Regions from separate parts of the Lysinibacillus sp. FSL K6-0102 genome, predicted to be linked through region 1. Evidence: riboswitches for the same ligand, from Rfam matches in the RefSeq annotation. Region 1 holds a riboswitch; each other region holds the start of a gene.
What was found. Region 1 has a riboswitch for S-adenosylmethionine ahead of NYE73_RS01965 (O-acetylhomoserine aminocarboxypropyltransferase/cysteine synthase family protein). Riboswitches for the same ligand answer to the same signal wherever they lie in the genome.
Positions count from the first base shown of each region.

Region 1 (8,080 bases):
TTACCAATATACTGATAGCCCACATTATAAAAAGTAAAGACTCCGAAAATTGTCCAGATTAAACACATTAATACGAGAAGAGATTTCCACTTTTTTATCATCCCTTTTTACACTCCTCTAAAAAATTCTTTCTAACAATTGTAAAACCTCTGAGGAGCGAGAATCGACGATTTGATAGGCATAAATTCCAAAATAGATAAGCCCAATAACACCTGCAATAAATCCAGCAATAGTCATATACTTCTCTAATTTATTTTTCCATTTTATAGCCAACGCCCCATACCACCTTTAGATAGCGTGGATTTTTCGGATCAGCTTCAATTTTCTCACGTATTTTCCGAATGTGAACAGCTACAATATTTTCAGCATTATAAGCTTCCTCATTCCAAACACGTTCATAAATTTCACGAATCGAAAACACACGCCCTGCATTTTTCATTAATAGTTCTGTAATTTTATATTCTATCGGGGTTAGTCGAACTGGTTCTCCTTCTAGTACAACCTCTTTTGCCTCTTCATCAAGAATAAGTCCGTCTATTTCCACTTTTGTAGCTCCCTCACTATACGTTCCTAGCTGAACATAACGGCGCAGCTGGGATTTTACACGTGCCAACAGCTCTAATGGATGAAATGGCTTTGTTACATAATCATCTGCTCCAACCGATAATCCATGAATCTTATCGCCATCCTCCGCCTTTGCACTCAGCATGATAATGGGAATATTGCGCTCTTCCCTAATTTTAAAGGTTGCTGTAATTCCATCCATATTTGGCATCATGATATCTAAAATTATTAAATGTACTTCATTGTTTTCTAGCTTTTTTAATGCATCTAAGCCATCTGCTGCTTTAATAACATGATAGCCTTCATTTTTTAAATAGATTTCAATACCATCACGAATATCTTGATCGTCATCTGTAACAAGAACTGTTAATTTCGTCATGATATACACCTCGCTCTCAAATATAAGTGTATCTTTTAAATCTTAAAAACCAGCTATTATAAAAATGAAGAATTTCTTAAGGTTTTAGCTTTTTTCTCCCACCCAATGTTAAAACAACAATGCCACCTAAAAGCATCGCTACTCCAAGCCAGGAAACTATACTTAAGTGTTCTCCAATTAAAAACACACCAAGAATTGCAGCAGTCAATGGTTCTGCTAATGAAAGTGTTACAGCTGAGGATGAACTAATTTTTTGTAGTCCACTTAAAAAAAGGAAATACGCTACGCTTGTACACATAATCCCCATAAATAACATTGTCCATAAGTTGTGCACATTTACTAACCAGGAAAATCCATCTTGTATAGAAAACGGCAGTAAAAACAAAGTGCAAATGGAGAATGTCATAGCAACTGCGGGTAATGCTTCTTCTTGTGCCATTAATTTTTTACTTATGTTTGTGTAAAATGCAAAGGATAAACCTGCACAAAGCGCTAATGTGAATCCGCCAACGTGAACAGACTCCTTTCCATTATTCATAAACAATAAAAGACATCCGATAATGGCCATCAATGTAGCAAGTCCCCATACTGCTGTGGGACGTGTTTTCCATACTAGCCACTCTAATACACCAGAAAACACTGGTGCACTACCAATAGTAGCAACAGTTCCAATGGCTATACCTGTTAGACGAATGGATGAGAAGAAAAGACCTTGGAAAAACGCAATACTAGCCGCTGCTAAAATTGTCCATTTCCATGACCACCTTAAAAAATTAATTTTCCTCATTATAATCGTAATAGCTAATAATAAACTGCCACCAATTGCAGAACGAATCGTGGCTACAGCTATTGGAGATACCCCTTCATCCAAATATGTCTGGGCAGTACCTGTCATTCCCCATAGAATAGCTGCTAGTAATACAAACAATGAATTTAACATTTTTCAGCTCATCCCCGCTTCACATCTTTCTCCATACTAATCATACATATTTATCCAAAATCAAACAATTATCATTTTTACTTTTCTTTTAATTCCAATATAGTATGTTTTCTCATGAATGGACGTTATAATAAAAACAGTAAAAGGAGCGAATCGTATGTACAAATCAATTGAAGAGACAGCTATTGATCTTGGTATGCCTGAGGATCAAGTAATGCGTCTAATTTACGAAGGACGCATCCGTTCTGTTTACGATGGCCAACAAATTTTAATCAATAGTGGACAATTCAGCACTTATTTTAAACAATTGGAACGTATAAAAGAGGAAATTGAAATTTGGCGTGCTACTCCTATTCCAGAGGACATAGACGTCAAAGATGAAGACTAAAAGCCCACCATTCATACAATTGAACATTGTTGAATGGCGGGCCTTTTTTAAAGCTTTTATTAGATTGTCACAACAAATCCTGCTCTTTTCCCAATGATTTCAGCATAATCTTCTACCATGACACTTGCTGTTGGATACATCCCTGCTCCAGGACCGATTAATGTTAATGTACCAATATAGTTAGTCTCTAATGCCACCGCATTGAACACATCATCGACTGGATAAAGTGGATGCTCTTTATCAACTAGTTGAGGACCTACTTTTGCAATAATCTTACCGTCAGCTAGTTTTTCCACTTCAGCAACATGGCGGTAACGAAGACCCTTTTCACATGCTTCATGAACTTGTTCAGCAGAGATACTATCGATCCCAATTACCTCTACATCTGACCAGTCAGGCTGCTCACCAAAAGCTAAGGCACTTAATATCATTAATTTTTTAAATGCATCCTGCCCAGATATATCATTATATGGATCTGCTTCGGCATAACCTAAGCCTTGTGCCTCTTTTAAAGCTGTTTCGAACGACCAGCCCTGTGCTCGCATTTTTGTTAAAATATAATTACATGTGCCATTTAAGACACCTTGTATACGACTTACATCATTTACAAGTAAGATATTTTTCATTGTTTTTATAACAGGTACGCCACCAGCAGTAGTAGCCTCATAGCCTACAAAAACGCCATTAGCTTTTGCAAGATCCTGCAACTCCAAACCTCGTTTGGCAAACATCACTTTATTGGCAGTAATAACATGACATTTATGTTCCACCGCTCGCTTTAAATAACTGTATGCAGGTTCTTCGTTCACAATCGCTTCAAACACTACCTGCATACCTGGCTCTGCTAAGACTTCATCCATACTTGTTGTCATTAAATGTGCTGTACCTGGTACACGTTCACGACTAGCATCTGTCACTAAAATCTTCGCTACCTCTAATTCAATACCTAATTTATTTTTTAGCTCTTCTCGTTTTTCATTTAAAATATGGTAAATCCCCTGACCTACCGTTCCAAATCCTAAAATCGCTGCCTTTATAGTTGCCATTCTTGTTATTCCCTCCAACTTACATTCCGCAGTTTCATTAAAGCTAATTTTCCATGGGGTTGTGTCATGACAATTTGACACCCACCGCAGTCTTTAGCCAACAACTCTCTTTGTATGAGTTTCGCTATTTCTATATGTGTTAGGACACATACAAATTCAAATAATTCAAAATTTAACTTAAAGAAAATTGTAACGCAAATACACGCTTTGCACAAGAAAAATCTTTCTAGGAAGGACATTTGTTTTCTCTAGATGTGCAAAAGAAATCGGTTTCATTCCCTTTATTATACGTTTTATTAATCAATCTATAAGATTTGAACAAATATTGACTATTTACATTTCAATATATGAATGTCTTTCTTCTATTATATATATGTATGCTCAGACACTCATAACAATCCCTTTAAAGAAAAAACTCATTCCCTGTAGCAGCAGAGAATGAGCTTAAAAATATGAGGGGGTTTTAACTTGCTTTTGAAAGCAATTGATAACGATATTGTGCTAAAGCTTGTTGAACAAGACTAATCTCTTCTTCTGTAAAATTTGGTATTGCATACGTACGTTCCACTAATTGAAATGTACCATACTTCAAGTAAAACTCTGTCGCAGGAAGTGAGATATGTCTCACACCGTACTGTTCATATGCCTCAAATACTTCCTTTACAGTAAAGTCCTTTTCAGTAAAAACATGTTCTTGAAATGCTGTATGACCAAATACTTCCTGCCATTTTCTTTCGACTGATGTAAGAAGGTGTTGAATGGATTTATTGTTGACAAATACATGCCCTTCATTTAGCTCATATATTAGATAGGATACAATGTTTTGCGCACTATAGATGTTACCCATTTTAAACACTCCTTTATCATCAGTTTTTGGGAAGAGTAATCACTGGCTAGGCAACTACTCTTCTATATATTCAAAAGTGGGGGAGCACTTATGAAAACATTTACCTTTTTTAAAAAAATTTTCGTACTGTTAACTTATTTCCTAGTATATAACATGGATTTAACAAAGTCAATAATACATATAAAATTACTTGGTATTATTTTTTATAAGGTTCTGATAATTAACGGGAGCAGTAATAGATTGATGTAGCAACGTTTAACGCATTACCAAATGAGGCTAATCGAATGAGAAAATACGTTAACGTCACAACATCTTACCATTTTCTTTAAACTTTAAGCTTCTACTGTTTGTTCAGTTGTTGTAGCCTGTGTAATGGCTTGATCTAAATCAGCAATAATATCCTCTACTGCCTCTAAACCGATGGATAAGCGAATGAGCGACTCGGTTACACCAGCTTGAACTAATTCGTCTGCTGATAGTTGCTGATGAGTAGTGGAAGCTGGATGAATAATTAATGACTTTGCATCACCTACATTTGCTACATGTGAAAATAATTTCACGCTATCAATAAGCTTTCGCCCAGCTTCTCGTCCACCCTTTATGCCAAATGTAAGCACTGAACCGAAGCCATTTCTTAAATATTTTTTTGCTAACTCATGTGTCGGAAAATCTTCTAGGCCATTATAATTTACATACTCCACAGATGGGTGGTTTTGTAAATACTCAGCCACTGCCAATGCATTTTCATTGTGTTTAGGGATACGCAGATGAAGCGTTTCTAACCCTTGCAATAAATTAAAGGCAGCATCAGCACTTAATGTTGGACCAAAATCACGTAATAGTTGTACACGTAGCTTTGTAGCAAAGGCAGCAGAAGCTGTATCAATTCCATAACGTAGACCATGGTAAGAGGCATCTGGTTCAGTAAAACCAGGGAATCGACCGCTAGTCCAATCAAACTTACCGGCGTCTACAACAACGCCCCCTAAAGTTGTACCATGACCTCCTATCCATTTAGTTGCTGAATGAACTACAACATCTGCGCCGTATTCAATAGGTGTAGAACCGTAAGGAGAAGCGAACGTGCTGTCAATAATTAATGGTAGACCATTATCATGTGCAATTTTAGCTACTGCTTCAATATCTAAAACCTTTAAACTTGGATTACCATAAACCTCTGCAAAGACAGCTTTTGTTTTATCAGTAATCGCTGCTTTGAAATTCTCTGGGTTTGTTTCATCTACAAAAATTGTTTTAATACCATAGTTTGGTAATGTGTTAGCAAATAAATTATACGTACCACCATATAAAGAACTAGCTGCTACTATCTCATCACCAGCTCCAGCTAGATTTAAAATGGAAAATGCGATAGCTGCTGCACCAGATGAAAGTGCTACTGCTGCTGTTCCACCTTCCAATAAAGCCACACGTTTTTCAAACACATCAACTGTTGGATTGGTAATTCGTGTGTAAATGTTCCCTGCTTCCTCTAAGGCAAAAAGACGTTGCGCATGAGCAGTGTCTTTAAATACGAAAGCAGTTGAGCGATAGACTGGAACTGTGCGAGATCCCGTCACTGGGTCTGGCTCTTGACCACCATGCAACAGCAATGTTTCTGGTTTAAAATTTGTCATTGTGTACCTCCAAATGGTTATTTTTTTACGATGGTACCGGAGATGAGGAGGATTTTTCTGTAGAAAACAAAAAACCCTCTTCAGCTAAGAAGAGGGTTGCGGTTGCAAGTTTTCCTCCCCTTATCTGCCAGATCCAAGTAAGAATCTGTAGGAATTAGCACCTTAGTAAGCTCATTGCTTACTGGTTGCCGGGCATCATAGGGCCTATCCCTCCGCCGCTCTTGATAAGAGTATGAGATTCAATTTCCATCGTTGTTACACAGTATAAACATAGAGTTTTTTTCTGTCAACATGTAAATTTTATTTTTTCCGAAACTTCTGTCTGCTCTTATACGTAATATGAACGCATACACTATTTTAGAAAAAATTTTGAGAGGAGTATTTTTATGGTAAAGGCCGTGATCATTTTTCTTATGATTGGCTATTTAATAGGCTGTATTCACGGCTCTAAAGTGGCTCAATTTTTATCGGGGGTTGATTTAAAAAAGGCTGGCCACGGTAATGCTGGTGCCTCTAATGCTACTCTTTCCCTTGGCTGGAAGTATGGCGTTTTAGTAGCCCTCATCGATATAGGCAAAGGCGTTGTCGCTATTATAGGTGCACATTTTTATCTAGCGGACGCCATTCATTTAACAGAAGAACAAATTTGGCTGCTTACTTATATTATGGCTGCTGGGGTTATTTTAGGTCATAATTTCCCCTTCTACATGGGCTTCAACGGCGGGAAAGGAACGGCCTCCATCATTGGTATTTTACTTGCTGTTGATTGGAAGATTGGTTTATTTGCACTTATTTTATTTGTTATTTTATCCTTTGCAACAAATTATTTAATTGTAGGTGTTCTAGAATTTTATCTCGTGTTTTGTACAGCAACTTATTTATGGATTCCTGGCATTGGCCCAACCATTATAGCTCTTCTTCTTTTTGGCATAGCCATCATCCTGCACCTCGAAAATATTAAACGATTAGTCAATGGAACAGAGCCTAAAGTAACATCTGCCTTTAAGAAAAAGAAATAATATTTAATGGATATTTTTGTATTTTTTGTGACCGTATTTTTTCTCTTTATCTACTCATATTGCTGTAAAAAACACCATTTTCACATAGATTTTTTTCTACAATAAAATAGACATATTCTTATCTCAATAAAACATTATACAGGCCGATGTTATGGATAATAATCGTCATTTTTATCGTAGAAAGGATGAGAAAATATGTCTTCACCAAAGCAAGCAGCTACAAAACTTAATTTAAAGCCACTATGGATTGGCTTGGCATTCGCGTTACTAATCATTATTACCTTCTTACCTAACAATGGTGATTTACCTATAGCTGGGCAACGAGCTTTAGCCATTTTAGCTTTTGCAGTCATCCTTTGGGTTACAGAGGCCGTTTCATATCCTGTGAGCTCGGCCATGATCATTGCACTAGTAACTGTTTTACTAGGACTCGCTCCGTCAATGGATAATCCAACTACAGAGCTAGGAACAGCTAGCGCATTAAAATTATCTTTAAGTGGCTTTAGTAATTCTGCCGTTGCTTTAGTAGCAGCAGCTCTTTTTCTAGCGGCAGCAATGCAAATTACTAATCTACATAAACGACTTGCACTTTGGATTCTTTCACTGGTAGGAACGAAAACAAAAGCTATCGTATTTGGCGCTATTTTAGTGTCTATCGTCCTCGCATTTTTTGTACCTTCTGCTACAGCACGAGCTGGCGCGGTAGTACCGATATTGCTTGGAATGGTGGCAGCATTTGGTTTACCACGTGATAGTCGGCTTGCTGCCTTATTAGTTATTACTTCGGTACAAGCCGTTTCCATTTGGAATATTGGTATTAAAACTGCAGCAGCTCAAAATATGGTGGCTTTAAACTTTATCCAAGAGCAATTTAATGTGGATATTTCATGGGGTGCTTGGCTACTTTATGCAGCCCCCTTCTCAATTATTATGTCGATCTTTTTATTTTTCATTATGATTGCTTTAATTAAACCTGAGACTAGCAATATCGAAGGTGGTAAAGAGGTCATCAAAAAACAGCTTGCAGAGCTTGGCCCATTAAAGGCTCCTGAAATTCGTTTAATCATTACATCCGTAGTTTTACTATTTTTCTGGGCAACTGAAGGGAAGCTACATCCATTTGATACGACAACAGTCACAATTATTGCTATCGCGATTCTATTAATGCCTAAAATCGGTGTGTATTCATGGAAGGAAGTTGAGCCTCATATTCCATGGGGGACAATTATCGTCTTTGCGGTAGGCATTATGTTAGGAACCATT
Region 1 covers NZ_JBBOPH010000001.1:403,782-411,861, reverse strand. Annotated here, with positions in the region: gene NYE73_RS02000 (sensor histidine kinase) at 1-101, opposite strand, end outside; gene NYE73_RS01995 (hypothetical protein) at 118-273, opposite strand; gene NYE73_RS01990 (response regulator transcription factor) at 251-943, opposite strand; gene NYE73_RS01985 (DMT family transporter) at 1,020-1,883, opposite strand; gene NYE73_RS01980 (hypothetical protein) at 2,041-2,271, shown strand; gene NYE73_RS01975 (homoserine dehydrogenase) at 2,331-3,317, opposite strand; gene NYE73_RS01970 (hypothetical protein) at 3,781-4,164, opposite strand; gene NYE73_RS01965 (O-acetylhomoserine aminocarboxypropyltransferase/cysteine synthase family protein) at 4,497-5,798, opposite strand; SAM riboswitch class I at 5,916-6,029, opposite strand; gene NYE73_RS01960 (glycerol-3-phosphate acyltransferase) at 6,185-6,817, shown strand; gene NYE73_RS01955 (DASS family sodium-coupled anion symporter) at 7,013-8,080, shown strand, end outside.

Region 2 (8,080 bases), 2.3 Mb from region 1:
ATTATTAGGCTATTCTTGGCCACTCTTTGTCCTACTATTTATTACCTTTATTGTGACATTAAAAATCACAAAAATCGTCAGCTTAACATCAATGATAGCCGCTTTAGTAGCGCTTATCTATGCAATCGTTTATTATTTTATTACAGGTGACTTTGCATTAGGCATCTTGGTAGCCTTTTTATTTACCTTTATTATTTATCGTCACCGTGCCAATATTGCTCGTATTAAAAACGGCACCGAACCAAAGGTAAAATGGCTGTAGGAAGAGAGGAGCATTTGAAATGAATATTGCATTGACAGATGAAGCCCTACAATGGTTCAAACATGAAATGGAAGTTGAACCTGGTGATACAATTCGTTTTTATGCACGTTATGGTGGCTCAAGTCCGTTTCACGAAGGCTTTTCACTAGGCATGACACGTGAGGAACCTATTGCCATAGGTGTGCAAACAGAAATTGATGGTGTTATCTATTACATTGATGAGAAAGATCTTTGGTTCTTTAACGATCACAATTTACATGTTGATGTTGATACAAGTAATGATGAATTACAATACGACTATCGTACATAAAGCAGTCTGTCCTTTCCATACATGAAAGGACAGACTGTTTTTTTATTTATTACAAAACAAGACACACGAAAGTTGCAAGGAATGTGATATTGCCACAAATAGCTAGATTTTTCATATCTCTTTCGTTTATCTCTCAAAAAAATTGTCCATTCTAAAGGTAATGAACGACCATTTGAGGAGGAAAACACATGTCCATGTCTAACAATAACGAGACCTCCCCATCCCATACAACGAACGATTTATTGTATACTTCCCTATCTAAAAATATAAAAATCATTCAACAATCACTAGGGCATAGTAATGATATTATCATACGTGAAATTGCGATTGGAGAAACTGATCCCCATAGCCTCGCCATTATTTCCATTGATGGCTTATCGGATAAAACGACTATTTCTGATTCTGTTATCGATAAACTGATGGCAAATATTGAAGAAGAACAAGATATTGAAATAACAACCATTAATCAATATGTTCGGAATTCCTATTTAACGGTAGGCGATGTGACGAATATTGAGCATTTCACAACACTCTACAATGCCATTCTCAATGGTGAAACGGTTATTTTATTAGATGGCTTTGCCGAAGGGATTGTGACAAGTACTAGAAGTGCCAAGGATCGAGCTGTCACAGAGCCATCGACGGAATCCGTAATTCGCGGACCGAGGGAATCCTTTACGGAAACCTTGCGAACGAATACAGCGCTCATTCGTCGCAAAATAAAAAGTCCGAATCTCTGGATAAAATCACGCGTTATCGGAGATGTGACACAAACAGATGTAGTAGTGATGTATATAAATGGCATCGCCAGTGACAAAATCGTCGCAGAGGTATTGGCTCGATTAGATCGTATTAATATTGATGGCATTCTGGAAAGTGGCTATATTGAGGATTTTATTCAAGACTCAAAAAACTCTATGTTTCCAACCGTCTACAACTCTGAACGACCTGATGTCATCGCAGGTGAATTATTAGATGGCAAAGTGGCGATTCTAGTTGATGGCACACCTTTCGTCTTAGTCGTTCCAGCGCTATTTACATCCTTTTTACAATCAGCAGAAGATTATTATCAGCATTGGATGATTAGCTCACTTGTACGTATCTTGCGTTTCTTTGGTATCAGTCTAGCATTAGTAGCACCATCCTTGTATGTGGCGATTACTACCTTTCATCAGGAAATGCTACCGACACCCATGTTAATTAGCATTGCTTCACAAAGGGAAGGCGTACCCTTTCCTGCAGTAGTAGAAGCGCTTATTATGGAGGTTGCCTTTGAGGTCTTAAGGGAAGCTGGACTTCGTATGCCTCGAACAATCGGTCCTGCGGTATCCATTGTAGGTACTTTAGTTATTGGACAGGCAGCAGTTGATGCAGGCGTCGTATCCGCTGTAATGGTAATTATTGTAGCCTTAACAGCGATTTGTAGCTTTCTATTCCCTGCCTATGGTTTATCGAATACGATTCGTGTACTACGTTTCCCATTAATGATTTTAGCTGCTATGTTTGGTTTATTCGGTGTAATGTTTGGCATTATGCTAATTATTCTTCATCTATGTAGCATTCGTTCATTTGGTGTACCTTATTTAAGTCCATTCGCACCGTTGGTATTACAGGATCAGAAGGATGCGTTTCTGCTGTTCCCGCGTAGAAAGTTACTTACACGACCTCGTTTAGTCAATCAAAAAAATATTGTTAGAGGACATAACTATATCAATGTAAAAAGCAGGAAATAACAACTGGATAAATGAGGAATAGAATATGGCAAAATTAAACTGGATTTGCTTACTATGTATCCTCACTTTACTGTTAAGTGGTTGCTGGAGTAAGCGAGAATTAAATGAATTAGCCATTGTGGTAGCACTAGGCATTGACAAAATAGATGACGAATATGAAATTACGGTTCAAATTGTTGATCCTAGTGAAATTTCAATGCGCCAAGCTTCCACTCAACGCTCTCCTGTCGTTAGCTATCATTCGAGAGGCGAGACCATCTTTGAGGCCATTCGCAAAATGACGACTATTGCAGCACGAAAACCTTATTTTGCACACCTTCAAGTGGTTGTATTAGGGGAAGATCTCGCAAAAGAAGGCATTAGTGATGCACTTGATTTAATTGTAAGGGACCATGAATTTCGTAAGGATTTCGACGTCATTATGTCTCACGAAGCAACAGCGAAGGAAGTATTAAATGTACTAACACCCATCGAAAAAGTTCCTGCTAATAAAATGTTAAATTCCCTTGATGTCTCTGAAAAGGCTTGGGGCTCCACAATAGCTGTTAATATTGATGAATTAGTCAATACATTAAGCAATAAGCATAAAGGGGCGTTAATTTCTGCTATTGAAGTTCATGGCGATAAGAAATTAGGGGTAGATCAAACAAATGTGCAACGTGTTAAAACACCTGTGCTATTACGTTATACAGGTTTAGCGGTCTTTAAAGGAGATAAATATATAGGGCTACTGACTGAAAGTGAAAGCAAAAGTGTTAGTTTTCTTAATGACAAAATTCAAAGTACGATAGAAATCATTGCCTGTCCTAATAAAGGGACCTTGTCTACTGAAATTACCCAATCCACTACAAAGGTGAAAGGGTCATTTAAAAACGGGAAACCGAAAATCGATGTTCATATTAATGTAGAGCAGAATGTTGGAGAGGTCGAATGTGATATCGATCTTACCAAAAATAAATCGATTGATTACGTTAACAAAAAAACAGCCCAGGGAATTGATGAACGCATAGAAAAAACAGTAGAGAAAATTCAACAGCAATATGAAGTAGATGTTTTTGGATTTGGGGATGCCCTACATCGGGCAGATCCTAAGCAGTGGAAAAAAATAAAGGATGATTGGACTTCCATTTTTCCAGATTTAGCAGTGGTAGTTCATGTAAAGGTAACTACCCAAGGTTCAGGTACGATGCAAAATTCATTATTAAACAAGCCAAAGGAGGAATAAATGCAATGGTACTAGCCGTAGCTATCTTGATCATCGCGATAATCATTGCGCTTATTTTTATTCCAAAGCTAAAAAAGCAACAGGATAGAAAAGCCATGATTGTATTCTCCTTTTTGCTTCTTATTGGAACGGCTTTAAATATGGGGATTGCCCTGAAAATCCATATTCCTAGCCCATTAGATTTGATTACCTTTATCTTCACACCAATTAGGGATTACATTGTGTCATTCACAAAATAGAAAGATGGACTGAGAAACGGAGGGTAGCTTGATGGAAAAAGAGATAATTAGTTCAAGACAGTTTACAATCGTTACCTTCCTCTATTCTATCGGTACAGCGATTTTAATTATCCCTTCGAGTATTACTGGTGCCGCTAAGCAAGATGCTTGGATAGCGGCAAGCATTGGTGTTCTCCTTAGTTTACTGGTACTAAAATTATTTTTAACACTGGCCAATCAAACACCATCTCTAAACTTTATCGAGGCCAATGAAAAAATTCTTGGGCGTTTTTTTGGGAAAATCACAGCAATTTGTTTCCTGATTATGACCTTTCTTTCGGCTGGAGAATTACTCTATTTTATCGGTATTTTCATGAAAACGGAAGTAATGCCAGAGACACCGACATTAGCATTTGCCCTACTGTTCAGTATCATTATTATGTATGCCGCTTATTTAGGAATTGAGACCTTTGCCCGTTCGGCAGAAATCCTCTTCCCATTGTTTATCTTTATTTTTATTTTTTTCGTCATTAGTATTACCCCTCAAATTACATTTGAGAATATTCAGCCTCTACTAGAAGCAACCAAAACATCTATGTTTTATAGTATTGCACGCTTTATGAGTATCTTTTCCTTTCCATTACTTGTATTAATGATGCTCTATCCTACTGGTGTCAATGTACAGCCGTCTGCACAGAAAGGGCTATATATTGGGGCAATCCTTGGTGGAATCGTCTTAGTTACATTGATTGTCCTATCGATTCTTGTATTAGGTCCTGAAAACACAGCATCAAGGACTTTTCCTAGCTATGCCTTAGCACAAAGAATATCTATAGGGAATTTTTTACAGCGTATAGAAATCATCATGGCATTTATGTGGATTTCGTCTATTTATATTCGTACATTTATGTATTTCTATACGACCGTTGTTGGCCTCGCACAAATTTTAAAGATCAAGGATCATCGCCCACTCATTATACCGATGGGGATAATTGTTATTGGACTTTCTCAAATTGTTCATCCAGATATTGTGCATTCTACTAATTATAATAATGAAATTTGGCCAATCTTTTCCTTTATTTTCACCATTTTATTACCTATACTTTTGCTGATTGTAGTAGTTATTCGCAATCGTAAATCCAAGACTCAAAATAACGAAACACCTCAGCAGGAAACAGAAAATGACAATCAAAAAGTCTAATTTCTTCTAAAGCTAGAAAAGAAATTAGACTTTTTATTAATTAAATATGATATTCGATTTCATCTACAAAATCCCATTCATATGGTGTTTCTTGGTAAACATAGTAGTTCAACCAGTTAGAGAATAATAGATGCGTATGGGCACGCCAAGTATTCATCGGCACTTGTGTCGGATCGTCATTCGGGAAGTAGTTTACAGGAACGGCGATATCTATGCCCTTCGCCACATCGCGACTGTATTCATCGGCTAGCGTTGTCGCATCATACTCTAGATGCCCCGTAATCATAATATTTTTATTATCTTTTGATTGTACAATAAATACCCCTGCATCCTCTGAATAGGATAATAATCGTAGTTCTGGATGATTGCGAACCTCGTCAATCGAAACAGATGTATAGCGTGAATGGGGCGCAGTAAATAAATCACTAAAGCCACGTACCAAATCTACAGTTAAATCTGTAATCACATGGGAATAGACGCCTGAGCATTTAGCAGAAAGCTCAACCTTCCCAATGCCATAATGATGATACAATGCAGCCTGTGCCCCCCAACATATATGTAGCACGGATGTCACATTCTTTTTAGACCAATCCATAATTTCTGAAATTTCCTGCCAATAGTTGACCTCTTCAAAAGCCATTTTTTCTACTGGCGCACCAGTTATAATCATACCATCATAGCGTCGGTGTCGAATCTGATTGAACGTTGTGTAGAAAAGCTGCAAATGGGATTTACTCACATTTTTAGACTCGTGTGTGGCTGTATTCAAAAAGGTAATATTCACTTGTAATGGTGTATTCCCCAATAAACGTAATAATTGGAGCTCTGTTTTTTCTTTTTCAGGCATTAAATTTAATATTAATATATTTAATGGACGGATTTGCTGTGTTTTCGCACGATCTTCTTCCATGACGAAGATTTTTTCCTCACGTAAATGTTCTCCAGCTGGTAAATTTTTCGGAATATTAATTGGCATCTTGCTTTCCCCTCTCTATAATCACTCTCTTTTAGCAAATCTTGCTTGCGTAGGATGCAACGAAATTAAAAAATCCTCCTCATTCCATACGAGATAGAATGAGAAGGATTTTTTTCACGTCCACTCTTATCTCTCAAAGGAAAAAATCCTTTGCTGGAATTAGCACCTTTCTAACGATTGTTAGAGGTTGCTGAAGCGTCATCGGGCCAAATCCCTCAGCTTCTCTTGATAAGATTATTTAATTATCTTGAATTGTAACATGAACTTGTTAGAATATCAATAATTCATAGAATATTTTGTGATTCACGCGCATGTTTCTTTGTCATTTGATGTACACTAAGCTTGCTATATGTGGTGTTTCTGCATTTAAAATTTATGGTAAACATGCCGTAATTATGAAATATTGTATGATTCTAACTAGTTTTAGTTTGGGAGTAATACATTTGCCTATTCGTTTATTCCACTTCTTATAAAATCTATGTAATCTTCATTATAACTCATACTTCTGAAAAAAAGAAGTGTATAACATTTACAAATAAAAAGAGGGGATAACCCCTCTAATTAATAGGCTCCTATTTTTTTGACTACTGCCATATTACCTTGACCACGTTCATATCCATTTGAAGGTATCTTTGCAATAATTCTCATATTAATATTCCCTTCCAGTAATGCCTGATATGCATTATCAAAGGAATCCCTGTGAAAATATAAGTACCATGAATCAGAATAATCTCCATCAACAGGTGTCAATTGACCACAAAAGAATTTTGCTTCATTAGTATAACCATAATTATAATAATCACATAACTCAACATTTCCATTCAAATAGAATTCTACATTTAAATTATTTGCTAAATTATATTGAACTTCTTTACCTGTTAACCTAACCATATTATCTTCAATAAATTTTTCTTCTTCACTTGGTTCAACGTATTCAGTAGCATACATCTTGCTAGGATCTTTTTCCTCTTGACTTGTTTTATCTACTTCTACAATTTCTTCTTTACCACATGCAGAAAACAATAAGACAGAACATAATATCGTAAATATCCATAATTTATTAAATTTCATAGTTACACCCCATATTATCTATTTTAGTTACATATTACCATAGTTGGATATAACACAGAATATCTTTCTTATGGGCGTGTGAAAATTTATATGGTAGTGTACAAAATAAACAGTTAGGGGTATCCGCTTCTTGTCAACGTTTTTCTAATCTAATTTTTATCAATCCTTTTTTACTGTAATCTACATTAACAATACGATACGTCACATTATATATTGTTACATCTGGATATGTACTTTCATCTAATTTAAAATTTGTTCGTGCTGCTGCATTGTCTCTAACAGTAATTTCATAAATTGGTTTGGCTAGATTAACCGCATCATTAGATGAGATTGAAAAATCTTTGTATTTTAAAATACATGGAATATAACCTTTTAATACTTCTTGTTCTTCGTATACTGGACGTCCTAAATGGTCATATCCAATTAATACTTTCTCTATTACAATCCACGGTACAGAATAATTGCAATACTCTAATGTAGCCTTATACTTTCCTCCACGCATCTCTAAAACGTCTGAAGTAACTAAGTAAATATTGTCACTATCCTCTTTAATCTTAGTATAGTCACCACTTTTGAATAATTCTAAGGAATGGATATGATAGCTACTGTTAGGGCTAAATGTAGAATTGCTAATAAATGCATTAATCGAAAATGGATTTTCCTCATAAAAGTTAAAATTATATGGAATTTGGATTGTCTTTATCGTATCTTGGATTAACTTATCATCAAAAATATTCATAATTTAAAACTCCTTAATTGTAAAATAGAAATGTATTGGAATTGTTATTAATTTTAATTTGTCTTATTTTATTATCCAGTTGATCTATACGCTTCATAATATTGTCGCTAAACTCACTGACCGTCATATCATCCAGTTTTATTGCCTTCATCATTGTAGGGTTATTAGCAAGCCCCTCTAATACTGATAGAGCCGTACTATAGATAGCCTTCAAGCTAGATGCATCTTCAACATCGTAGGTATCAGATGCCTGTAGTCCGTTCTCTGCAAGATATATAGATAACTGTGTATCATCTAACTCAATACCTTGTATGTCCATCTTTAATCGTTGTAAGTTTGTAATAT
Region 2 covers NZ_JBBOPH010000001.1:2,653,925-2,662,004, forward strand. Annotated here, with positions in the region: gene plsY (glycerol-3-phosphate 1-O-acyltransferase PlsY) at 1-262, shown strand, start outside; gene NYE73_RS13435 (HesB/YadR/YfhF family protein) at 282-572, shown strand; gene NYE73_RS13440 (spore germination protein) at 761-2,305, shown strand; gene NYE73_RS13445 (Ger(x)C family spore germination protein) at 2,331-3,530, shown strand; gene NYE73_RS13450 (hypothetical protein) at 3,536-3,769, shown strand; gene NYE73_RS13455 (GerAB/ArcD/ProY family transporter) at 3,801-4,949, shown strand; gene metA (homoserine O-acetyltransferase MetA) at 4,990-5,925, opposite strand; SAM riboswitch class I at 6,049-6,160, opposite strand; gene NYE73_RS13465 (hypothetical protein) at 6,487-6,996, opposite strand; gene NYE73_RS13470 (hypothetical protein) at 7,130-7,735, opposite strand; gene NYE73_RS13475 (hypothetical protein) at 7,749-8,080, opposite strand, start outside.
Region 2: another riboswitch for S-adenosylmethionine. It lies ahead of metA (homoserine O-acetyltransferase MetA); the one in region 1 lies ahead of NYE73_RS01965 (O-acetylhomoserine aminocarboxypropyltransferase/cysteine synthase family protein).

Region 3 (8,080 bases), 3.3 Mb from region 1:
GTTCCTGATTTTTTGGGACCTTTAACGGAAGCTAGAAATGAAATAGAAGGAATTATTCGTAGATATCATTTGAATTTTAATTAAGGAGCCCTATTATGCATCATTTACATGATATTGCACTAAATGTTTTAAAAGGCAATTTAAATGTTCAATCTTCTGAGTCACTATTAATTTTGACAGATAGCCACAAACAAGACATCGCAAAAATTTTTTATGAAGCTGGACTGTCAATTACTGCAAATACAATGTTCATGGTGATGCCCCTGTTAGAGAAATCTGGGCAGGAGCCAATCCATGCAGTTTCTGAGCTTATGGCAAATGCCGATGTTACACTGTGTATTACCTCCCACTCCCTAACACATACACTGGCTCGTAAACATGCCTGTGAAAAGGGTGGACGTGTAGCAACAATGCCAGGGGTAACATTGGAGATGCTGGAGCAAGGTGCCCTTCATGCAGATGCACAGGAGATCGAAGCTACGGTAGAAAAATATGTCCTTTTACTTAATACGACAAAAGATATTCGTATTGTCAAGGATGGTCATGAGCTGACGTTTAGTGTAGACGGCCGTTTCGGAATTCGTTCTACAGGGGTTATTCGTCAACCTGGTGAGTACGGGAATATTCCTTCAGGAGAATCGTATATTGCACCAATAGAAACATCTGCGAATGGAGAGATTTTAGTAGATGGCTCTATTGCTAATATTGGTGTTTTAAAGGAACCATTATTATTAAAAATAAAGAATGGTCGCTTAGAAGAAGCAATCGGTCCTGATGGTCCACGACTACTGGCATTACTTGGTGAAGGCAATGGTAGAGTCATTGCAGAGTTTGGCATCGGAGCCAATAAAAGTGCTATCCTATGTGGCAATGTATTAGAGGATGAGAAGGTGTATGGGACCATCCATATCGCTTTTGGCAGTAATGCGCCATTTGGTGGAGCCAATGCGTCAGATGTTCATATTGATTGTGTTGTGAAAAGTCCTATCGTCTATTTTGACGGTCAGCAAGTAATCTAAAGAAAAGCGTGTCTTCCTATGAAGCACGCTTTTTTTCATGCTTTACAAGACTGTAGCTTAGGGTTGCTTGTCATTGTAGGTTTACAATATAGTTAATATAGATAGGAATAGGAATGATGATTAAATTTCGTCCATAAAATAGAAGTAATGATAAAGAAAGTAACTTTTGTTTTGCAACAAGAAAGAACGTGAGGTTGAAGAGATGTTAACATTTACAGATTTACATGGCCTACAAGTAGATTTGAGTTTTACAAGAGGCGAATTTAAAGTAGAACCTAAACACGTCCTTGTCCTTTTAAAGCATGAAAATAAATGGTTATGTACTGTCCATAAACGACGTGGTGTAGAAGTGCCAGGAGGGAAATTAGAAGAAGGGGAAACCTTAGAGGAGGCGGCGATTCGAGAAGTTTTTGAAGAGACAGGTGTTCATGTGAAGAATCTTCAATGGTTTGCAGAGTATGCAGTGTATGATGAAATCGTTTTTTGTAAATCCGTTTTCACTGCACAATTTTTAGCGCAAGAGGATATAGAATTTGATTTAGAAACGTCAGGCATGCTTTGGTTAACCGATGAAGAATTTGCTCAGCATCCTAACTTGAGTTTTCACATGAAGGATGAGGGGATGAAGAAAATGCTGGAGGAGCTGAAACATCGTGACACACAATGGTGATATTATCGAAAAACGCCCCTATCCTTCACCAAATCCAGCTATACGTTTAACGGAAATAACCTATCTTTCACAGGGCTTACGTATAAAAGGACTATTAGCAGAGCCAAAGACTGAAGGTACATATGATGGCTTTTTATATTTAAGAGGCGGCATGCAAAGCATTGGGATGGTAAGACCCTCTCGTATTGCACAATTTGCGGCGCAGGGCTTTATCGTATTTGCCCCATATTATCGTGGGAATCGTGGGGGAGAGGGGCGTGACGAGTTTGCAGGGGCAGACCGTTACGATGCGGTCTATGCCGTAGATGTACTCAAACAATTCTGCAATGACAATATCCATGTTTTTGGTTTTTCACGAGGTGGTATTATGGCTCTGTGGACAGCTATTTTAAGAAGGGATATTACTTCTGTTGTAACATGGGCAGGTGTTTCTGATGCAACGGCCACTTATTGGGAGCGTACAGATATGCGCAGAATGATGAAGCGTGTTATTGGAGGAACACCTAATCGTGTACCAGAAGCGTATGATGCAAGAACACCACTTTTTGAGATAGAGCGTATAACAGCTCCCGTTCTTATCATTCATGGCTATCGTGATGAAAATGTGGATATTGAACATGCCAGACAATTGGCATTTTTTTTAGAGGAAGCAAATAAATCATTCGAAACTTGGTATGATCTTAACTATGCACATCAATATCCACCAGCAAAAAATCGTGAAACTGTCCGTGCTCTTTGCAAGTGGATGAAACAACAATAAAGCATAGAGAAAACAAAAAGACAAAGGGAACGAATAAATTGTTCCCTTTGTCTTTTATATAGACGTTATTTTAATGGACCACCAAGTGTAGTGATGGCTTCAGAAACGTTTGAGAATTTCTTGAAGTTTTCGTTGAATAAGCCTGCAAGCTCAGCAGCTTTTGCATCGTATGCAGCTTTATCTGCCCAAGCTTCACGAGGATTTAACACTTCTGAAGGTACGCCTTCAACTGCTTTTGGAATGTGTAAACCAAACACAGCATCTTGTGTTGTTTCAACATCTGCTAATTTACCATCGATTGCTGCACGGACCATTGTACGTGTGTAAGATAGTTTCATACGGCTACCTGTGCCATATTCGCCACCAGTCCAACCAGTGTTTACTAAATATACCTGTGCACCGTGCTCGTCAATTTTTTGTCCTAACATTTCTGCGTATACTGTTGCAGGAAGTGGAAGGAATGGAGACCCGAAGCAAGTAGAGAATACTGGTTCTGGCTCAGTCACACCACGTTCAGTTCCAGCAAGTTTAGAAGTGAACCCGCTTAGGAAGTGATACATCGCTTGTTCTTTTGTTAATTTACTGATTGGAGGTAACACGCCAAATGCATCAGCTGTTAGGAAGATGATTGTTTTTGGATGACCTGCAACAGAAGGATCAACGATATTTTCGATGTATTGGATTGGATAAGCTACACGTGTATTTTCTGTTAGTGAACCATCATCATAGTCACAAATACGAGTTTCTGGATCAACAGCTACGTTTTCTAATACAGAGCCGAAGCGGATTGCATTGTAGATTTCTGGTTCTTTTTCAGCAGAAAGGTTGATTGTTTTTGCATAGCAGCCACCCTCAATGTTGAATACACCATTATCAGACCAACCGTGTTCATCGTCACCGATTAGCTTACGATCAGGATCAGCTGATAACGTCGTTTTACCAGTACCAGATAGACCGAAGAATAACGCTACATCGCCAGCTTCACCAACGTTTGCTGAGCAGTGCATTGAAAGAATACCTTGTTGTGGTAATAAGTAGTTCATGATACCAAAGATAGATTTTTTCATTTCACCAGCATATTCTGTACCACCAATTAAAATAATTTTCTTTTCAAGTGATACGATGATGAATGTTTCAGAAGCAGTACCATCAACCGCAGGATCTGCTTTAAAGTTAGGAGCTGAGATGACAGTGAAGTCGGCAACATGAGAAGCTAATTCATCTGCTGTTGGACGGATAAATAATTGATGAGCAAAAAGATTGTGCCATGCGTATTCATTGATAACTTGAATGCTTAATTGTGAGTCTTTGTCAGCACCTGCAAAGCCTTTGAATACGAATAACTCGTCACGTTCTTTTAAATATTTTATTACTTTTACATATAGGTTATCGAACACTTCAGAAGAAATCGGTTGGTTGACTTTACCCCAGTCAATTTGATCTTTTGTGCTTTCTTCTTCTACCGTATATTTATCTTTAGGTGAACGACCAGTGTATTTGCCAGTTTCTGCACGAACTGCGCCATCTACTGTTAACATTGCTTCACCACGAGATGTAGCTTTTTCTGCTAATTGTGGTACTGAAAGTTGAACATTTATGTTACCGCCGTTTAATAATTCCTTCAGTTCGTTTGCAATTTCTACTGAATTCATCGATTAAATACCATCCTTTTTTATAGTATTCCCTTGATTTAGAGGGATTTTTTCTTAATTTCAAAAATAGTATAACACAATTGCTTAAATAATCTATACTAATTAAGAAATTATTTTAGAGTTTTTACCACTTTTCAATAAACTGACAAAAAATAATGTTTTTCGAGTAGAATACCATCAATCCTACTGTAATTAGGCACGAAAATTGAGCCACACATATGTTACCACAAGTAGCTAGGTATGTTGTAGGGATTAATTTGCTTCTATTTACATCATCATCCAAGTATGAAAAGTTTTTGTGTAATAAGTTCTTTCCTTTCTATACAGTAATACATAAGAAAATATTTGACAACGTTCGACCTTTTCAGTAACATGAGATTGAACGGATACTCTTATCCCGAGCTGGTGGAGGGTCAGGCCCTGTGAAACCCGGCAACCTGCATGAACTATTTCACGACATGCGTTGGTGCCAACCTGATGCAAGGGAACATCCCTTGAACGATAAGAGTGAAAGGTTACGCAGTCATTATTCCTTTCCTCATGTAAAGTAACGTGAGAAAAGGATTTTTTTATTGCTATAAATCAATGTAAAGGTAAGTATATGTAGTTCTTTCCTTATTATAATGACGGATCTTTCGAAATCCTCGTGTTAAAAGCAGCAGTAACGGCTTGAGAGTTCAATCCTTAGGAGCGGACTTGACATGGGTAATGAGTACCGTATTCATACACAACTACTTATTGTAAGAGTATTTAGGAGGAAAACCAAATGACAAACCGTCGACTGTTTACATCAGAGAGTGTAACAGAAGGACATCCAGATAAGATTTGTGACCAAATCTCGGATGCCATTTTAGATGCTATTTTAGCAGAAGATCCAAATGCACGTGTAGCGTGTGAAACAACTGTAACAACAGGATTAGTATTAGTAGCAGGAGAAATTACTACTTCTACTTATGTGGATATTAAAGGTATTGTTCGTGACACTGTAGCTGAAATTGGCTATACACGAGGTAAATATGGCTTTGATGCTGAGAACTTAGCGGTGCTTGTGGCAATTGGCGAACAATCACCTGATATAGCTCAAGGTGTTGATCAGGCATTAGAGGCACGTGAAGGCTCTATGACAGATGCTGATATAGAAGCAATTGGTGCTGGTGACCAAGGCTTAATGTTTGGCTATGCATGTAATGAAACACCAGAGCTAATGCCATTACCAATTAGCTTGGCACACAAATTAGCACGCCGTTTAACAGAAGTACGTAAATCAGGTGAACTTGCCTATTTACGTCCTGATGGTAAAACGCAAGTAACGATTGAATATGATGACAATAATGTACCGGTTCGCGTGGATACAATTGTTATTTCAACACAGCATGATGAAGAAGCAACACTTGAACAAATTCAAGCAGATTTAAAAGAATTTGTTATTGCACCAGTTGTACCGAGTGAATTATTAGATGCTAATACGAAATACTTCATCAATCCAACTGGCCGTTTTGTAATTGGTGGGCCAAAAGGTGATGCTGGATTAACAGGACGTAAAATCATTGTTGATACATACGGTGGTTATGCACGTCACGGTGGTGGTGCCTTCTCAGGTAAGGATGCAACCAAGGTAGACCGTTCGGCGGCATATGCAGCACGTTATGTAGCGAAAAACATCGTAGCAGCTGGCTTAGCAGAGCGTGCTGAAGTGCAACTTGCCTATGCGATTGGCGTTGCTCAGCCTGTTTCCATTGCTGTCGATACATTTGGCACAGGTAGAGTGAAAGAAAGCGAGATCGTTGAATGGGTACGCGAGCTATTCGATTTACGCCCAGCAGGTATCATTAAAATGCTTGATCTTCGTCGTCCAATTTATAAACAAACTGCTGCGTATGGACATTTTGGTCGTACAGATTTAAATGTACCATGGGAGCAAATTGATAAAGCAGACGCGCTACGAGAAAAAGCACGTTTATAAACTATTGAACTAAAGTAATGAAGTCATTAGAAAATTATTCTGATGTATTAATAAGCAAAGGGGCAACATTGCTCCTTTTGTTTTTTTTACAAAAATACCTCGCTAGGATTCGTGAACATATTCGGTACACGAAAACGCGAGGGATTTTTTCGTTAGTATTGATTTTTTGTGTAGGTTATTTATTTCTGAAGTGATTTATAATATTGACCTTTTTCTGCGTATTCTCGTACGATGCGTTCCATATCCTCTTTATCTTCAGCATTTAATTCTCGGACAACTTTTGCTGGACGACCTAATGCTAAACTATTTGGAGGAATGACTTTACCAGGAGGTACTAGGCTTCCAGCTCCAATAAATGCACCTTCTCCAATCTCAGCTCCGTCTAAAATAATGGATCCCATACCGATTAAGGCATTTTTGCGAATTGTACAACTATGTAAAGTGACTTGGTGTCCAACTGTTACCTCATCTTCAATAATGAGCGGATATTTTGGGCTTTGGTGTAAACAGCAAAGATCTTGGATACTGACACGTTTACCAATAATCGTTGGGGAAACATCACCACGAATAACCGTATTAAACCAAATGGTTGTTTCGGCGCCAATTGTTACGTCGCCCGTAACAGTTGCGTAGTCAGCAATGAAAACAGACGGATCGATCTTTGGCGTTTTATCTTTAAATGGATAAATCATGAAAATCGCCTCTTTTCTTTCTATAATGTAGTATTATCGTATCAAATACGCAACTTTATGGAAATATAAAATTAAAATGTGCTATTTATTTCGATATAATCAAAGTGTAATTATTTTTTAGGAGGACTATGTAATGTGGAAATGGGAAGCTGATGGACAAGCAAAAGCTGTGATTGCTATTCTTCATGGTGCTTATGAAAATCACCGTTGGTATGCATGGCTGATAGAGAAATTAAGATTAGAAGGCTTCCACATAGTCATGGGAGATTTACCGAATCATGGAGGTAATGCAAGGTTTGCTCGAGTCCATGATGAAGACTTCAAATTGTACAATAAGTATACAAGAAACCTGATTGAAAATGCTTTTTCATATAATTTACCAACCTTTGTAATAGGGCATGGACTAGGTGCAACATTAATCCTCCATACACTGCAAAAGAGACAATATGAATGTGCAGGCATTATTTTAACATCACCTTGGTTGCAACTAAAGCTATTACCAGGTAAATTAACAAATGCTTTAACAAGTCTAAGTGCGTTAACAGCCAATGTTAAGTTGACACATGATATTACATTAGAGAAATTAACGCGTAGTGTTGAAGGCAGAGAAGAAATGAAAGATGATGTACCCCTCATGTCTGTTGTTTCTGTGAAATGGTATCGAGAACTTCAGCAGATGATGAAAAATTTAGTGATGCTGCCTAAAGGTGAAATGCCTAATATGCCTATGCTAATTATGACAGCTGAGAAGGATAAAATTACGGACACTCGCCAAACTCGAAATTGGCTTCATCAACAGGAATTCACGGAATTTCAGTTTAAAGAATGGGCAAATTGTTATCATAATTTATTTCATGAGGGAGAGCGCGAAGAGATTTTTATGTATATACGAGATTTTATTAATAATGCTCTTCGAAGAATTGGTTATATAATTAAATAGGTTTATACCCTTCCATTTACTAGGTTACTTACTTAAATATTGTTACTTAAAAATAATATTGTAATTTTCAGAAAAGTGTAATACTATAATGACTTAAAGTAAGGTAATTCAAATTGGAGGGGTAAAATGGATGTAATTGTAGAGAAGTTGAATGGTATTTTATGGGGACCATGGTTTATTTATGGCATCTTATTAATTGGGTTATTTTTCTCAATTATTACAAGGTTCCTACAAGTAAGGCACATTAAAGATATGTTTGTTTTAATGTTTAAAGGGGAGAAGTCAGAAAAGGGAATATCTTCATTCCAAGCAATGTCTATCGCATTATCAGGACGTGTAGGTACAGGTAATATTGCTGGTACTGCGACAGCGATTGGAATGGGA
Region 3 covers NZ_JBBOPH010000001.1:3,692,684-3,700,763, reverse strand. Annotated here, with positions in the region: gene NYE73_RS18700 (IclR family transcriptional regulator) at 1-84, shown strand, start outside; gene NYE73_RS18695 (aminopeptidase) at 96-1,019, shown strand; gene NYE73_RS18690 (NUDIX domain-containing protein) at 1,222-1,689, shown strand; gene NYE73_RS18685 (alpha/beta hydrolase family protein) at 1,673-2,449, shown strand; gene pckA (phosphoenolpyruvate carboxykinase (ATP)) at 2,515-4,101, opposite strand; SAM riboswitch class I at 4,491-4,609, shown strand; gene metK (methionine adenosyltransferase) at 4,868-6,064, shown strand; gene NYE73_RS18670 (gamma carbonic anhydrase) at 6,244-6,756, opposite strand; gene NYE73_RS18665 (alpha/beta hydrolase) at 6,890-7,696, shown strand; gene NYE73_RS18660 (alanine/glycine:cation symporter family protein) at 7,823-8,080, shown strand, end outside.
Region 3: another riboswitch for S-adenosylmethionine. It lies ahead of metK (methionine adenosyltransferase); the one in region 1 lies ahead of NYE73_RS01965 (O-acetylhomoserine aminocarboxypropyltransferase/cysteine synthase family protein).

Region 4 (8,080 bases), 4.1 Mb from region 1:
ACTTTATATTGATACTAATTATAGAAAGGCAAGTTTAAAGTTTAGGAAGAATTTGTTTAAAATTAGTTTAAATTTAGTATGTAAAAAAGAAAAACACCTCCAATTGATGGAGATGTTGGAATGCTATTTATAGTGATACGTACTTGCTCTTACATGGTTACGTTGAATTTGGTTAAACCATGCACGATCCTTTTCTTCTTGTTTTAATGTCCCAACAATGGAGGAAGAGCAGCTCACGCAAATTTTAGCTTGCGTAATCTGTCCACATCGTTCGCATGGAGCCCCTAAATTAGGAAAAATGGAGTTCTTTAATTTTCCTGCTTTTACCCATTTGTAAAGCAGCTCAGATGATACGCCTGTTAGAGCGACAACTTCTTCGTTTGTTAGGTAGCGATTATTTTTTCTTAATAAAAAATGATGTAGCTCTGAAAATATATCCTCTTCTCTCACATCAATTTTCTTTTGAAATAGCAACATAATTAATCATCTCCTCGTCCCATTAATTAATGATTTCATTAATTGTTATGGGTTGTTCGTCATATTTATAATTTTCCCAACGATTGCGTGCAAGCTTGCGATATTTTGGCGAAACATTTCGATCAGCGATTAAGCGTGAAAATCCTTTTTTTGCTTCAGGAATATCACCAAGTCGAAGGCTTAATTCAGCATGTAAAAACTGAATTCTCTCTCCACCTTCTTGATTAGAGGCAAAGGATTTACTATAAAAGTCTCTAGCTGCAAAAAGATAACGCTTTTCGGATTCTTCGTCCTTTTTTAATCGATAGAGCCAAGCAATTTTTAAAGCGAAATTCGCCATTAAAAGAGATTCTTCCATTGATGCACGGGATACTAAATAGGCGAGCTTAAAACTGATAATGGCATCATCAATTGTACGTTCCTGACAGATATCCATAGGTTTCTGGAGCTCTTTAATGTATAGTTCATCAATGAGTAGCATGAAAGGTCCATATGTCCGTGTCATAGATTTATGGTAGGCATAACCACAATGTGGACATACGGCAACTTCATATAGCAAAGGGTTTAGGCCATCGTAAACAGGCATGAAATCCGTCTGTTCTTCGATAATTTTATATCGATTAGGGCGAACTTTATAAGTTGTAAACTGCTTTTTGCAAAATTTACAATCCACACTACTTTCATAGTAGTAAATGTTAAATGCCATAAGAATCAACTCCTTTGCGTGCACTAAAATTTTATTTCTTTTGTTCTATTTATACGTAAGATTTTATCGTTCAATGTATTTAAGATATTATCTTTTATTTTAACAATTTTGTGTTCTTTGGTATACTCCTTTAGAATTATTAAATAAAAATATTCAAGGAAATTTTAGTTAAATATTATTATAAATACGCTTGTAATAGTTTTTATCGGTGGTGCAAAAGGAAGTTATATAGTTTGCTTAAAGTTTGTCAAAATACTTTCACATATTTCATGGGAGAAAAATTATAAATTGGTTCTAAATGACTATGAAGGAAGTGCTCAAAATGAAGTATAATATCGTGTTTTTTGATGTAGACGGCACATTGATTAATTACGAGGATGGCTGTGTGGAAGAAAGTACAAAACAAGCTATTCAGCTATTGCAAGAAAAAGGAATCCATCTTGTAGCGGCTACTGGAAGACCCTTATCTATGTGCTATGAGTTAAAAGCGCTGGGGATTGAAACCTTTATTACTGCAAATGGGGCCTATGTGAAACATAAGGATCTTGTCATACATAAAACTCCGATTGCCAAAGAAATTGTCCACAATGTACAGGCGTTTGCACAGGAACAGCAGCATAGCCTAACATTTTTTACAGAGCAGCTATCCATGAATAGCATACAAAGTCCAGTAGCTTTAAGAGCGATGCAAGAAACTTTATCTTTACGGGATTTTCCACATATAAATGAAAAAATTGTAGATGAAGAGGTTTTTCTCATGTGTCTATATGCGGATGAGCTGGCTGAAAAAAGATATACTAGCCAAGTTTCGAATATATTTTTACAGCGTTGGCATCCTTATATTGTGAATGTATTACAGCAGGATGTTTCGAAGTCTATAGCTATTAAAGCGGTGCTTGATCATTTCAATATTGACCCTAAGAATGCGATTGCCTTTGGGGATGGGGATAATGATATTGACATGTTGGAATATGTAGGAGTAGGAATTGCCATGGGAAATGGTAGTAAAGCTCTAAAAAGTGTTGCGAATTTTGTTACAAAGACATCTACGGATGGCGGTATCAATTTTGCTTTACGTCAGCTTCAAGTCATTTAGAGCGCTGAGGCTACACTATATATAGCAGGTAGATTTTAATAAATTTTAGGTGGGATGATTTATGGCACATCACGTGCAGTCTCTAATTGAACATTACGGATACTTTGGAATTATCGTGATTCTAATTGGAGGTATTGTAGGGGTGCCACTTCCTGATGAGGTGTTTCTAACTTATGTAGGCTATAGTGTTTACCGAGAAAGTCTTGAACATATTCCTGCTTTAGTCAGTGCAATGATTGGTGCGGTTGGAGGCATTACCTTAAGCTACTATATTGGTTATCGTTTTGGCTTACCGTTATTGCAGAAATATGGGCCTAAAATTCATATTACAGAGCAAAAAATTGACTTTACGAAAAAGATGTTTACAAAAATAGGACCTACCCTATTATTAATTGGCTATTTTATCCCCGGGGTACGCCATTTGACAGCGTATATTGCGGCTATTAATAATTATCCTTATAGAAAGTTTGCGCTTTTTGCCTATACAGGGGCATTTATCTGGACGTTCACATTTATATCATTAGGAAAGATGCTTGGAGAGAAATGGCGATTTGTTGGATACTATCTGACTCATTATAGTATCTATCTTATCCTTTTATTTATTGTAGGGATGCTCATTGCTTACTTTCTATTCAAAAAAAGAAATGGACAAACATAAAAGTCGGTATACGCTATACCGACTTTTATGTTATGGCAAAATAGCAAATGAGCGCACAGGGAAACCAGATGCTTTTTCTGGCTTAGGTACGATATTGAAGATGATAGCGCCTTTCGCAGGTAGCTTGTCTAAATTCGTCATTAGCTCAATTTGATAGGTGTCTTGGTCAAGTACAAAATATTCGCCATCTAGCTTGCCATTTTTACGAAAATCAGCAGCAGAGTCCGTATCGAAAGTTTCATGACCAATTGCGCTTACCTTGCGTTCTTTTAGTAAAAACTGTAAAGCTTCTAAACCCCAGCCAGGGATATGGTTATGTCCATCTGCATCCTTATTACTGAAAGCCTCTTTATCTGGCCAGCGCTTACTCCAATCTGTGCGTAATGCTACAAATGTTCCTGCTTCAATTTCTCCATGCTTGTCCTCAAAATCAAGAATATCTTCAACACTTAATGAAAAATCATGGTTGCTCGCAGCCTCTTGTGATTTATCAATAACAACAAGGGGAAGAACAAGCTCTTTTAGTTCTAATTCTTCTAAGTAGCGAGTATCTCGCACAAAATGAATGGGTGGGTCGATATGTGTGCCATATTGACCAGGGAACGTGAATTGTTGAGCGAAGAAACCGTCCTTATGAGAAAATAACGTTTCAAATTTAGCGTCCTCAAACATAAAAAAATGTGGTGAATTAGGGCCGAATGTATGTGTTAAGTCAACCCACTGTTTCGATTTTAATAATTGCAATGCTTGTAAAAGTTCATTAGACATCGATTTCCCTGCTTTCTGTAAAAATAGTTGTAAATAAAAAGGAGTCCCCTAATAGAAGAGGACTCCTGCTGCAACAACGGTAGTTCTTCTTCTCATCTTCAAGGCTGATCATTTTGCCAATTGGAATTAGCACCATACTGTTAGCTGGTTGCTGAGACTTCATCGGGCCAATCCCTCCGTCTCTCTTGATAAGAAAAGTAATATAAGAATTTTCAGAAATAACAATACAAATACTTTAGCATAGTTTTTTATAGTTTACAAGTTCACTAGGAATTTTCACCAATTCAAATTTAAGGTGACTCCACAACAATCATTATCAATAAGACGTATTCTAAAACTGTCTGGTGTATAGTTTGTTTCAAATTTCATCGTAATGCCTGTTGATGTGATTAATTTTTCAACCTCTGTTTTATTTGAAAGTTGAGCAGCATTCATTAAATCATGTGCGAATTGTTGGGAGCTATCTATTTTATCCGTAAGTAATTGGGCTTGCTGCATCATCGCCTTTATCCGTGATGCTGAAGCTTTTAATTTGTGTGTATCGACAGGTGGAAAAGGATTATTGGTCGGCATTGCTAGATGTTGCGAAAAGGGTCTAATGGCAAAATGATTAGCGATAGGCGATGTTGGATAATGATAGGGATGCACAAAATACGGATAAGGATTGTAATACAAGGTCATTCCTCCTATCCTATAACTGATATCCTATCTTATGTAGCAAAACGGCTTTCGGTGTTATTAGCAGTGCAATGTTTGTCCTAATCATTTAAAAAGGAAGCTAAAGTAAGCTTCCTTTTAGCCAAGTACATTTAAGACATCATCAATTTTTTTACTATGTGATAAAATGCCATAATTCATCCATGTTAAAAAGTCTACTTCATAGACACAGTTGCTTTTAACGGCAGCTAGGTTTTTCCAAGTAGGAGTTTTTAAAATAGCACGTTCCTCATTTTCATAAATGGAATGTTGTTTATCAAAGGTAATAAATAAATGATCAGCATCTAATTGCAACAATTGAGCAAATGTCAGTTGTGCTTTACGTTGATTGTGCGGAATACTCCATACTAGTGAATGTGGCATTAAACCTAAGTCACGATATAAAATGGGGCCCGTATAGCCACATTCAGGACCCGCATATAGAGTAATACCAATGGCTGAAATACGGAGAAATGCTACACTTTGCCCATAAACAGATTTGCTAAGAATTCCTTTTGCTTGTTGTACTTTATCTTCATATTGTAGGATTACGTCTTGCATCAAGGAGGTTTTTCCTGTTAGATCTGCAATTTTAAATAAAGTAGATTGCCAATTTTCTCCAGGGTGTGAAAGATGGCAGACGGGGGCTACTTCATCTAAGTGCTGAAAGGATTCCCAACGCTCTACACCAGAATCTAACATAATTAAAGTTGGCTTATAGTAAAAGAGTCGATCCATTTCTCTATTTTGTACATCGATATCTGGCACTTTCTGTAGACCTAAATAGTCTTGTTTTCCCCATTTTGAATGACTGAATTGAGCAATTGGCGTAATCCCAAGCGCAACAAAGAAATCTTCTAAGAATGGTGCAAATACACGTATATGGCTGCTTTGATTTCTTCGATATTGTCCTGGAGAGATGCCGACATGTTCCTTAAAGCGACGATTGAAATAATACTCATTATTAAATCCGACAGACTGGCTAATTTCAAATACTCGATCATTTGTTGTCATTAATAAATGCTTAGCTTTTTCAATACGAAGTTTAGTTAAATAGTGAAGAGGAATTTGTCCCGTAATATCTTTAAAAATGCGCGTATAATTCCATCTTGGTACGTCAGCTAGCTGTGCTAGCTGCTCAACCGTCCACTCTTTTTCAAAATGTTTATGTAAATGGTTAATGGACTGCTCAACAGATTGTCGATCATTTTTTTGCATCTGCTTGGGTATGGTTTGATGTAAGAGTAATAACATCAGCTCTTGAAAGTGTACATGCTGTTCAAAAATCGTGTGTTCATCCTCCGCTAACCGGTTTTGATAGATGACTTCTAGCAGTCTATGACATTGTGAAAAGGGGAGAAGATGTCGTTCGCTGATACTTGTAAAATGACTATATGAATTTTGACTATTGCTGAGATTGACAATGTTGAATTGTAACTGATAAAAACAAAGGTGTTCACTTTGAATGTGGATACTAACCGTGTTATTTGGCGGAATCAATATGCACTTTTCTTCACTAAAATGAATGATGTCATGATCTATTTCTAGCTTTCCGCTACCATTCATTACGATGAAAAGTGTATAGAAATCACTACTAATCAATAACTTTTTTGACGGTTGAATTGAATAAGAGATATTTTGTAACGTATAAACATGTGTTAAGTTACCCATTGATAATTCACCCCTTTTTTTGAATTGGCAGAACAACACAAAGAAAGCCCTCATTAAGAGCTTTCTTTGGAAAATTATTTGACGAACCATTTCTCTAAATCATCATACTTTAGCAAGTTGGCTGTGATTGCGCCAGATTGCCAATATGTGCGATCAGCAATATAAACATGCCCATTTTTTACAGCAGGGAGTGTTTTCCATAGTGTACTATCTAACCATTTAATGGCTTCTTGGTTTTCTTTAGACTCCCATGTTCCGTTTGAAGGGAAAAGGATGATATGATCCGCATCTAATTCCGTGATAGCCTCTTCTGATAAAACCTCGTGAAACTCTGTCATATCACGGGCTAATGGATGTGGTGTTAAGCCTGCCTCTGTGTAAATATAGCCAGAGTAGCGATTTTTAATGCCAAATAACGCTAATGTATTATCTGCTACATTTAGTCGTACAACAGCAACTGTTTCGTCTCCGATTGATTCATCTAGTTTTGCTTTTAAATCGGAAACACGTTGCTCATATCGATCAACCATTTCTTTTGCTTTATCGGAAATATTTAAAACATCAGCTATTGTTTTCGCAATTTCACGTGGATCTTGTAGAATATCTTCTTTCAAGCGGTAAGTAGGCGCTACCTTTGAGTATTCATCATACTTTGCCTTGTCCGCGGCACCATCTACAATGATTAAATCAGGCTTGGCTTGTAATAATGTTTCCATGCTACCAGTAATGTCGAACTCAGGAACATCTAATCCTAAATAGTCCTGTTTTCCCCAAGATGGGTGATACCATTGCACAACGGGTTTTACATCCAAAGCAGTTAAATAGTCTTCCAAATAGATAGCAGCTACACACTGTGGATTTGTAGGAATTTCTACTTTTCCAAACTCGTCTTCTACAATTCTTGTATCTTTAGATGATTGTTCTTCTGTAGCTGTATCCTCTTTTACTTCATTTGAGCCACAGGCACCTAAGACGAATATAAGTGCAAAGAAAACTACAAATGAAAAATATCGACCTCTACGCATTTTATTCACTCCTACAGATTTACTAAAACAGTAAGGGTATTCCCTTAAATTAGAATGATAATCATTCTCGTTTGGTTCAAGTAAATTATAGGATACTACATATCAACAAACAATACACATTCTCTACTACTTTTTTATACAAAATGAAATTCAGAGAGTTATTGTTTTTTGTTATCGAAGAGTAACCATAAAAGTGTAACAATTGCAGCTAGCATAACCATCAGGAATCCGTATATAGGCGTATGCGCCAACGATTGGTGGCGAATAATAAAGCCTCCGATATATGAGCCTAAAAATATGCCAATATTGAAAGCAGAAATATTCAATGCTGAGGCCATTGAAATTGCTGATGGTATATATTTTTCAGATAGTAGAACAGCATATAGCTGCAATCCTGGGACATTCATAAACATGAACAATCCCATTGTCAGCACCATTATTAATCCCATAATAGGTGATTCAAGAGTAAAGCCAATGCCAAGCAATGCCAATGCAAGTCCAACAAAAATAATAAAGATGGAACGTAGTGGATTATGATTAGCAAAATGACCTCCAAGAGTATTACCGATAGCTACACAAATACCATAGACAACTAGAATAATGACGACTGTATGTGGGGAATACCCCATATATTGCTCTAAAATAGGTGAAACATATGTGTAGACAACAAAAGCACCGCCGTATCCAATTGCGGTAATGAAAAGTATTAAGATCATTCGAATATTGCCTAATACTTTGCCAATATCACGAATAGAGATGGGATTGCCTTTCGATAATTGGCTAGGTACTAACATTGCATTACTAATTAAACCGACAATTCCAATGACAACAATAAAAATGAATGACATACGCCAATCCGTTACTTGTCCAATAAATGTACCGAGTGGGACACCTGTTACAGTAGCTAATGTTAAGCCAGTAAACATAAAGGCAATAGCACTTGCTCGTTTATTTGGTTCCACTACATCTGCTGCTATAACAGA
Region 4 covers NZ_JBBOPH010000001.1:4,508,980-4,517,059, reverse strand. Annotated here, with positions in the region: gene NYE73_RS22965 (hypothetical protein) at 124-477, opposite strand; gene NYE73_RS22960 (DUF2225 domain-containing protein) at 500-1,183, opposite strand; gene NYE73_RS22955 (Cof-type HAD-IIB family hydrolase) at 1,506-2,279, shown strand; gene NYE73_RS22950 (DedA family protein) at 2,341-2,937, shown strand; gene NYE73_RS22945 (cyclase family protein) at 2,968-3,705, opposite strand; SAM riboswitch class I at 3,795-3,900, opposite strand; gene NYE73_RS22940 (hypothetical protein) at 3,982-4,386, opposite strand; gene NYE73_RS22935 (AraC family transcriptional regulator) at 4,501-6,072, opposite strand; gene NYE73_RS22930 (ABC transporter substrate-binding protein) at 6,147-7,097, opposite strand; gene NYE73_RS22925 (MFS transporter) at 7,256-8,080, opposite strand, start outside.
Region 4: another riboswitch for S-adenosylmethionine. It lies ahead of NYE73_RS22945 (cyclase family protein); the one in region 1 lies ahead of NYE73_RS01965 (O-acetylhomoserine aminocarboxypropyltransferase/cysteine synthase family protein).